One region of the Streptomyces sp. NPDC101110 genome, then DNA from elsewhere that is predicted to be linked to it. Evidence: riboswitches for the same ligand, from Rfam matches in the RefSeq annotation. Region 1 holds a riboswitch; each other region holds the start of a gene.
What was found. A riboswitch is a leader RNA that binds a small molecule or an ion and turns the genes downstream of it on or off. The one in region 1 is predicted to bind cobalamin.

Region 1 (2,177 bases):
GGTCCGCTGGTCCACCGCGACGCGGATGTTCGTCGCGTGGGGTCTGACGCTGCCGGCGGCGGCCCTGGTGGGCGCTCTCGCCGAGCACGTCACCGGCTTCGGCAGCTGGGGCACCGCCGTGGTGGCCGTCTTCCTCGTCGCCTCCAGTGCGGCGATCTGGAAGCTGTCGCGGCGCGAGGTGGTAGACCACACCAACGTCAACGACACCGGCATCGAGACCGAGGAGCCCGCGGGCGTGATCACCACGGCGATCGCCGCGGTGACGCCGCCCCCGGCGAGCGGATCGGCCACGGCGTCCGAGGACCCGGTCCCCGCGTTCCCGTCGCAGGCCACCGCCGAGCGCACGCCGACCACGACCACCACGGTCTGACCCCCGGTTACAAGGAAGAGTTTCCGATATGAAGATCGACTGGGCGGCCCTCGGCTCCGTCTTCGGCGTCAGCCTCGTGGTCACCGTGGCCCTCGTCGGACTGTTCACCCTCGGCATCACCGGTCTCTCGCGCCGCGAGCGGGCGGTGGCGGAGGGCGGGTCCGCGAGCCTCGCGGTCACCGGCGCGTACGCGTGTTTCGCGGCGTGTGCGGCGGCCGTCGGGTACGGGATCTATCTGATCGTGGCCTGAGCACCGCAGCGCACATCGTGTCCGCCGGGCGGCACGGGACTTGAGGTCCCGTGCCGCCCGGTCGTCGTGTGGGGCAGGGGGGATGTGGGGTTCTCCACACTCTCCCCTCGCAGGTCAACGGCAAGTTGACGGCCGTTCCCGGCCGTGGTGGACTGCCGGGGCCAGTACGGCGGCAGGAGAGGAAGCCGGTGAAAGTCCGGCGCGGTCCCGCCACTGTCACCGGGGTAGCAATCCCCGGGAGCCAGGAACTCTCACCGCCGATCTCGTCGAACCAGGGCGTGGACACCCTGAGTGAGGACACATATCGCCATGCGCGGCTGCCGATCGAGGTTCACCACCCCACCCCTGCCCGCCCTCCTGGCCGGCTGAGCCCATGGGTGCCAGTCGCGTCTTCGCGTACGGCGCCGCCGCCGGTCTGATCGGTGACCTGCTGCTCGGTGATCCTCGCCGGGGGCATCCGGTCGCCGCGTTCGGGCGGGCCGCGGGTGCCGTGGAACGGGTGCTGTGGCGGGACCACCGCGGGTGGGGCGCGCTGCACACCGCAGTGTGTGCCGGAGGGGCCGCCGCCCTCGGGTCCGTCGCCGCACGTGCCGTGCGCACCTCCTCCGTCGCCTCCGTAGCGCTGACCGGTGCCGCCACCTGGGCCGTCGTCGGGGGGACATCACTCGCCCGGGAAGCACGGGCCATCGGGCAGGCCCTGGAGTCCGGGGACATCGAGGCGGCCCGGGCCCGGCTGCCGCACCTGTGCGGCCGGGATCCGCAGGCTCTCGACGCCGACGGCATGGCCCGGGCCGTGGTCGAGTCCGTCGCCGAGAACACCTCCGACGCGGTGGTGGGGGCGCTGGTGTGGGGCGCCGTCGGTGGGGTGCCGGGGCTGCTGGGCTTCCGGGCCGTCAACACCCTGGACGCGATGGTCGGGCACAAGTCGGCCCGGTACCGCCGCTACGGGTGGGCCTCCGCGCGGCTGGACGACCTCGCGGGGTGGCCGGGAGCGCGGCTGACCGCCGTGCTCGCCGCCCTGGCCGGACCGGATCCGCGGGGCGCCGTGCGGGCCTGGCGGGCCGATGCGGCAAAACATCCGAGTCCCAACGCCGGACCCGTGGAAGCCTCGTTCGCGGGGGCGCTCGGGGTGCGGCTCGGCGGGACGCTCTCGTACGGCGGGCGGGTGGAGCACCGGCCCGTGCTGAACACGCAGGGGCGTGCGGTCGGCACGCAGGACGTCGAACGGGCCGTGCGGCTGTCGAAGCGCGTGACGTGGCTCGCGTTCGGGGTGTGCGCGGGCGCGCGGTTGCTGACGAGTGCGCGGTTGTTCAGGAGCGCGCACTCGCTCGGGAGTGCGCCGTCGCTCAAGGGCGCGCGGTCGCTGAAGAGGGGGAAATGACATGAGCGGTGGGCTTCTCGTCGCCGGTACCACCTCCGACGCCGGCAAGAGCGTCGTGACCGCCGGGATCTGCCGGTGGCTGGTGCGCCGAGGCGTCAAGGTCGCGCCCTTCAAGGCGCAGAACATGTCCCTGAACTCCTTCGTGACGACGGAGGGGGCCGAGATCGGGCGGGCAC
Region 2 (2,177 bases), on a different contig from region 1:
CTCGGCTCCCGTGCCGCCCCGCGAGCTGGGGGTCGCCGGGCTTCCGCCGGCGTTCGAGAACTATCTCCTCGGACTGCTCGCCAAGCAGCCCGAGGAACGGCCCACCGCCCAGCAGGCCGCCGAGTGGTTCGCCGGGGGAGCCTGGCGAGGCCTGCCCGAGCCGCTGCCGGAGGTCTCCCCACCGCCGCGGCCCACGACCACGTCCACGGCGAAGCCCGCAGGGCCGGACCCGTACGCCGCCGCCGAGACCGGCAGTCCGACCACGTACGCGCTGCCCGCGACCACGGGTCACCGCACCGCGGCCCGGGCCGCCCGGACGGGGCGTTCGGGCCGCACGCGCGGGCGCGGCGGTGCCGGCAACCGGTCCACGGCGGTCGCGACGGCCGCCGCCGCGGTCCTCTTCCTCGCGGCGATGCTCCTCGGCATGCGCTGGTTCTCGCCCGACACGACCACGGAGGGCACGGAGCCCGACGCCTCCCCGACGGCGAGCAGCCCGGCCGCCACGGTGCCCGAAGGCACCGCCGCGCCCGGCTCCCCCGGCCAACAGGCCGATCAGCAGGCCGATCAGCAGGCCGACCCGGCGGGCGGGCCGGGGGCAGCCGACACCCCGGCCACCGGCACCGTGGCCGATGTCACTCCGTCCGCTTCGCTCTCTGCGCCGACTCCTGCCGCGCCCGCGCCGAGTGCGGCGGCTCCGACACAGGAGGAGGGCGGCGGGCCGGCGCAGCCGAAGCCGGAGAAGCCGCGCAACGGCGGGGAAGAGGGGGAGAGCGACGACGGCGGAGACGACGGCTGACGCCGCCCGAGGGCATGCGGCGGAGCCCTGCCCGGTGCGCCTCGATCGGCCGTGAGATGCGCCGGTGTGCGAACGGGCGCCCCCTCGCGCGCCCCTTGGGTGGCTTGTCATCGCCCTTATCCCGGCCTTATTGTCACCACGCCTTGGTGAACGGGAAATCCGGTGTGATGCCGGTGCGGCCCTCGCCACTGTGAATCGGGAAGTCCGGCTCCAGCCCTCACGGGCAGCCACTGGGTCCTCGTGACCCGGGAAGGCGGAGTCCGGGCGGTGGTACCCGTCAGCCAGGAGACCGGCCAAGGCGCGTCAACCATCCACGAGGTGCTGGAGAGGGTCTGCTGAGCCATGCACATTGCCGAGGGTTTCCTTCCTCCGGCGCACGCGGTCGCCTGGGGCGTCGCGTCGGCGCCGTTCGTCGTCCACGGGGTCCGGTCGCTCACCCGTGAAGTACGCGAGCACCCCGAGAGCACGCTGCTCCTCGGTGCGTCCGGCGCCTTCACGTTCGTCCTGTCCGCGCTCAAACTCCCTTCCGTCACGGGCAGTTGCTCGCACCCCACCGGCACGGGTCTGGGCGCCATCCTGTTCCGGCCGCCCATCATGGCCGTGCTGGGCACCATCACCCTGCTCTTCCAGGCGCTGCTGCTCGCGCACGGTGGCCTGACCACGCTCGGCGCCAACGTCTTCTCCATGGCGATCGTCGGGCCCTGGGCCGGGTACGCCGTGTACAAGCTGCTGCGGCGTTCCAACGCGCCGCTGATGGTGGCGGTGTTCTTCGCCGCGTTCGTCGCCGACCTGTCCACCTACTGCGTCACCAGCGTGCAGCTGGCGCTCGCGTTCCCCGACCCGGGCAGCGGATTCCTGGGCGCGCTCGGCAAGTTCGGCTCCATCTTCGCCGTCACCCAGATCCCGCTCGCGGTGAGCGAGGGCCTGCTGACCGTGCTCGTGATGCGGCTGCTGGTGCAGTCCAGCAAGGGTGAACTGACCCGGCTGGGCGTGCTCGTCGCCAGGAAGCAGGCGCGGACCGGGACCGAGACCGAGACCGAGGCGGCGGCCCGATGAAGAAGAACACGAAGATCAACCTGATCCTGCTGCTCGCCGTGGCCGCGCTCGCGGTGCTGCCCCTGGCACTCGGGCTCGGCGACCACAAGAAGGAGCCGTTCACGGGCGCCGACGGCGAGGCCGAGACGGCGATCACCGAGCTGAAGCCGGACTACGAGCCGTGGTTCTCGCCGCTGTACGAGCCGCCGTCCGGCGAGATCGAGTCGGCGCTGTTCTCCCTCCAAGCTGCTCTCGGCGCCGGTGTCCTCGCCTACTACTTCGGCCTGCGCCGGGGCCGCAGGCAGGGCGAGCAGCGGGCACGGGAACGGGACTCCGACGACGCGCT
Region 3 (2,177 bases), on a different contig from region 1:
AACTCGCACGCGGTGTGCAGTTCCGCGCGGTCCAGGAGGTTCCGGGCGAGGCCCCGCTTCTCCAGGCCCCGTACCGCCCATTCCTCGATGATCCCGGCGCGTGGCCGCTGTTCGATGAACTCGCGAGTCTCCGCCTCCAGCACCAGGCAGTCCACGGACGCGGCCCGCAGAATGTTGCCGACGGTCAGACCGGCCGGACCGGCGCCCACGACGACGACTGGGAAGCGTTGCGGGGCGCCGGAGTCGAGAGGTGGGGAGGCGTGGGGCATGCGCCAATCATGGAGGCCGGTCTCAGTGGACCGGGACCTCCGTGACAGCCACCTCCTCGATGCGCCGCTCGATCTCCCCGGACAGGGACGCCGAATCCCGGGCACCAGCGCGCGGAGCCTTGACCGGCTGCGGGTGTTTCCCGGGAAACGCTTCAGGATTCCTGTACGCGGTGATGAGGCAGCCGTGGGATCTCGATGGCCGGGCAACGGTCCATCACCATCTCCAGGCCCGCCGCACGGGTCCGGTCGTACGCCGCCTCGTCGATCACGCCGAGCTGGAACCAGACGCCCTTCGCACCCTTGGCGACCGCCTCGTCCGCGACCGCTCCGGCGAGGTCGCTGTTCACGAACACGTCGACGACATCCACGTCGAAGGGGATGTCCGCCAGGCTCGCGTAACCCTTCTCCCCGTGCACCGTCTCCGCCTTCGGATGCACCGGCACGACGCGCTTGCCGAAGCGCTGGAGGACGGCGGCGACGCCGTACGCCGCTCGCTGCCGGTTCGACGACAGGCCCACCACGGCCCAGGTGTCGCCGAGCTCGGTGAGGATCCTGCGGACCGTTGCCTCGTCGCCGTACACCGGCGGCCTCCTCAAAAGTCGTGGACGAACTGCTCTCCCCGTCAACGGCGGCGAGCGCGCGGTGATTCCCCGGACGACCCCCGTGATAGCTTGCCGGGGCCAGTCGAACCCATGTACGTGGGTCAGGGAATCCGGTGCGAATCCGGAACTGACGCGCAGCGGTGAGGGGGACGGGCGGGGCCTCGGCCACTGGACCGACTCGCGGACGTCCGGGAAGGCGCCCCGACCCGGGTGAACCCGAGTCCGAAGACCTGCTGGCGGCCCCCGCGGCCGCGCGCGGCGGGGGAGCACCGTACGACCGGGCTCCGCGATCGAGCCCTCGACGACTGAGGACTGGTTTTCGTGCCCCTCGCCCGACCCGCCCGTGCCGCCGCCCTGCTCGCGGCCGGCTCCCTGCTTCTGACCGGCTGCGGCGGCGGCCCGTCCACCGACGCGAAGGCCGCCGTCACGCTCACCGACTGCGGGCACGAGGTCCGCGTCACAGCCCCGCCGCGGCACGCCGTGTCCCTGAACCAGGGCACCACCGAGATCCTGCTCTCCCTCGGTCTCGCCGACCGGCTCGCGGGCACGGCCACCTGGACCGACCCCGTGATGAAGGGACTGGCGAAGGCGAACGCGACGGTGCCGCGCATCGCCGACGACAACCCGTCCTTCGAACGCGTCCTTGACACCGAGCCCGACTTCGTCGCCGCGTCCTTCGTCTCCACCCTCGGCAAGGGCGGCGTCGCCACCCGCGAGCAGTTCGAGAAACTCGGCGTCCCCACCTACGTCTCCCCGTCCGACTGCGTCGGCAAGGACAACTCGGGCGGCGGGGACGGCGCACGCGACAAGACGCTGGGCATGGACACCGTCTACGGCGAAGTCCACGACCTCGCGACCGTCTTCGGTGTGCGGGAGCGCGGCGACGAACTCGTGGAATCCCTCCGGCAGCGGATGAAGAAGGCGACGGCTGGCGTCGACGCCTCCGACGTCACCCTCCTGTACTGGTTCGCGAACTCCGAGTCGCCCTACATGGCGGGCTGCTGCGGAGCGCCCGGCATCATCACCCGTGCCCTCGGCGCGAAGAACGTCTTCGACGACACCCACGAGGAGTGGCCTCAGGTCAACTGGGAGACGGTCGCCGACCGTGACCCCGACGTCCTCGTCATCGGCGATCTGACCCGCAAGTCCCAGACGGCCGAGTCGGCCGCGAAGAAGATCGCCTTCCTGGAGTCCAACCCGGTCACCAGGAACATGGAAGCCGTCCGGCACAAGCGGTACGTGCTGCTGAGCGGGCAGGCCATGAACCCGACCATCCGCACCGTCGAGGGTGTGGAACAGGTGGCCG
Region 4 (2,177 bases), on a different contig from region 1:
CATCATGCGGCCGTACAGTTCGCGGGCGGGCAGGGTCTTCTTCGCGAGGCCCTGCGCCTCGGCCGCCCGGTACGCGGCGTCGAACTCCTCACCCCACAGGTCGACCAGCTCCGGCACGTCCGAGGGGGAGAACAGCGACCACTGCGCGTCGGCGTTCACGCGCCGCATGAACTCGTCGGGCACCCAGTGCGCGAGGTTCAGGTTGTGCGTGCGACGGGCGTCCTCGCCGGTGTTGTCGCGCAGCTCCAGGAACTCCTCGACGTCGGCGTGCCAGGTCTCCAGATAGACCGCGGCGGCGCCCTTGCGCCGGCCGCCCTGGTTCACGGCGGCGACCGAGGCGTCCAGGGTCTTCAGGAACGGGACGATGCCGTTGGAGTGCCCGTTGGTGCCGCGGATCAGCGAACCGCGGGCGCGGACCCGGGAGTAGGCGATGCCGATACCGCCGGCGTGCTTCGACAGCCGGGCCACCTGGTGGTACCGGCCGTAGATGGAGTCCAGTTCGTCCTGCGGGGAGTCCAGGAGGTAGCAGGACGACATCTGGGGGTGCCGGGTGCCGGAGTTGAACAGCGTGGGGGAGGAGGGGAGGTAGTCGAGGCGGCTCATGAGCCGGTAGAGGGCCGCGACCTCGTCCAGCGCGCGGGTGGTGTCGTCCTCGGCGAGGCCGCACGCCACCCGCAGCATGAAGTGCTGGGGCGTCTCGACGACCTTGCGGGTGTGCGGGTGGCGCAGCAGGTAGCGGCTGTGCAGGGTGCGCAGGCCGAAGTAGCCGAAGCGGTCGTCGGCCGCACCGTCGATCAGCGCGTCGAGACGGGCGGCGTGGACACGCACGAACTCGGCGGTGCGGTCGGCGATGAGCCCCTCGCGATGGCCGACCGCGACGGACTCGGTGAAGGACGTGACGCCCTGCGAGGCGGCCTCCTCACGGATGCTGATGGTCAGCAGCCGGGCGGCCAGCCGGGAGTAGGCGGGATCCTCCGAGATCAGACCGGCCGCGGCCTCCGTCGCCAGTTCCCGCAACTCCCGCTCGTCCGCCTGCGCGGACCGGCCGCGCAGCGCGGCGGCGGCGACCCGGTCGGGGTCGGCGTCGGGGAGGTCGGCGGTCAGCTCGCTCAGGGTCCGCAGCAGCGCGGCACCAGGGGCGTCGTGCTCTTCTTCGGCTGAGACCGGCTCGGCTGGCGCGATGGTCACGTGGGGCTCTCCCTCGCTCGGCACGGGGGCCTCGTCAAGGGCAGGGGGCAGCACACGAGCGCACGCGGCGTCGCGTCCACCGGCCCACTCCACGAGGCCCGGACGTCAGGGCACACCGGCCGGGTGGCCGGGTGCGCTGTCGGCAGGTCCTCGGACTGACCCCTGTGCAGGGCGGCACCCGGAACACGAGGGTTCCGGGAACGGACATGCACAAGTACACCGTTGCGGGACAGTTCCGGATTCGCACCGGATTCCCCTGCGGCGACAGCGAGCATGAGCATACATCTTGTGCCGGGTTCGGACGGCACCCCCAGATGTTGTGTCGTACTGGTTTCAGAGCGTCAACTCATAGGTGAGAAGAGTGATGTCCACCAGCTCCGGGAGAGGGTTCCAGTCACGCTCGGGTGTGCGAGTGAAACCCAGCCGTTCGTAGATGCGGTGGGCCGCGTGCATGGTGCGCTGGGTCGACAGCACGACGCTCCGGCAGCCCGGGGTGGCGCGCGCCCGGTCGACGCATGAGCGCACGAGGGCCTCGCCGACTCCCTGCCCGCGGGCCGCGTGCGAGACGGCGAGCATGCGGATCTCGGCCTCGCCGGGGCCGGCTATGTCGGCCATGGGGCCGCCGGACGGGACGAACGTGACGCCCCCGAGCACGCGGCCGTCCCTGAGCGCGGCCAGGACCTCCGCGAAGGCCGCCCGCCCGGCGACGTCCCGCAGCACGCGCAGGTACTGGTCGCCCTCGCCGAAGTCGAGGAGGCCGTCCCGAAGGTAGGCCTGGGCGGTGAGGGTGCCGAGTTCGTCGTATTCGGTGGGTTCCACGGGGCGGATCAGGAGGTCCATGGCGTGAGTGTGCACGACAGCGGGCCGCCGAGGGTGCTTGCTCCTCGGTGACCCGCTGTCGGTTGTGTGTGTGTGCTCGCGCAGTCCCCCGCGCCCCTTGAGGCCCTCAGTGCGAGGTACCTGCTGTGGCGGGTGGGAGTTCCACCTGG

Region 2: it holds a riboswitch for cobalamin, as region 1 does, so the genes downstream of both, ACIQU3_RS22730 (energy-coupling factor ABC transporter permease) here and ACIQU3_RS23330 (cobalamin biosynthesis protein) in region 1, are expected to answer to the same signal.
Region 3: it holds a riboswitch for cobalamin, as region 1 does, so the genes downstream of both, ACIQU3_RS24885 (ABC transporter substrate-binding protein) here and ACIQU3_RS23330 (cobalamin biosynthesis protein) in region 1, are expected to answer to the same signal.
Region 4: it holds a riboswitch for cobalamin, as region 1 does, so the genes downstream of both, ACIQU3_RS18480 (ribonucleoside-diphosphate reductase subunit alpha) here and ACIQU3_RS23330 (cobalamin biosynthesis protein) in region 1, are expected to answer to the same signal.

Annotation. Positions count from the first base shown of each region.
Region 1 is NZ_JBIVZM010000010.1:57,407-59,583, forward strand. Features, by position in the region: gene ACIQU3_RS23320 (anion permease) at 1-370, shown strand, start outside; gene ACIQU3_RS23325 (hypothetical protein) at 399-620, shown strand; cobalamin riboswitch at 760-893, shown strand; gene ACIQU3_RS23330 (cobalamin biosynthesis protein) at 994-2,001, shown strand; gene ACIQU3_RS23335 (cobyric acid synthase) at 2,003-2,177, shown strand, end outside.
Region 2 is NZ_JBIVZM010000009.1:265,071-267,247, reverse strand. Features, by position in the region: gene ACIQU3_RS22735 (serine/threonine-protein kinase) at 1-796, shown strand, start outside; cobalamin riboswitch at 924-1,109, shown strand; gene ACIQU3_RS22730 (energy-coupling factor ABC transporter permease) at 1,139-1,852, shown strand; gene ACIQU3_RS22725 (energy-coupling factor ABC transporter substrate-binding protein) at 1,849-2,177, shown strand, end outside.
Region 3 is NZ_JBIVZM010000011.1:69,306-71,482, forward strand. Features, by position in the region: gene ACIQU3_RS24875 (4-hydroxybenzoate 3-monooxygenase) at 1-269, opposite strand, end outside; gene ACIQU3_RS24880 (CoA-binding protein) at 422-850, opposite strand; cobalamin riboswitch at 934-1,124, shown strand; gene ACIQU3_RS24885 (ABC transporter substrate-binding protein) at 1,193-2,177, shown strand, end outside.
Region 4 is NZ_JBIVZM010000007.1:121,091-123,267, forward strand. Features, by position in the region: gene ACIQU3_RS18480 (ribonucleoside-diphosphate reductase subunit alpha) at 1-1,188, opposite strand, end outside; cobalamin riboswitch at 1,312-1,515, opposite strand; gene ACIQU3_RS18485 (GNAT family N-acetyltransferase) at 1,522-2,028, opposite strand; gene mctP (monocarboxylate uptake permease MctP) at 2,135-2,177, opposite strand, start outside.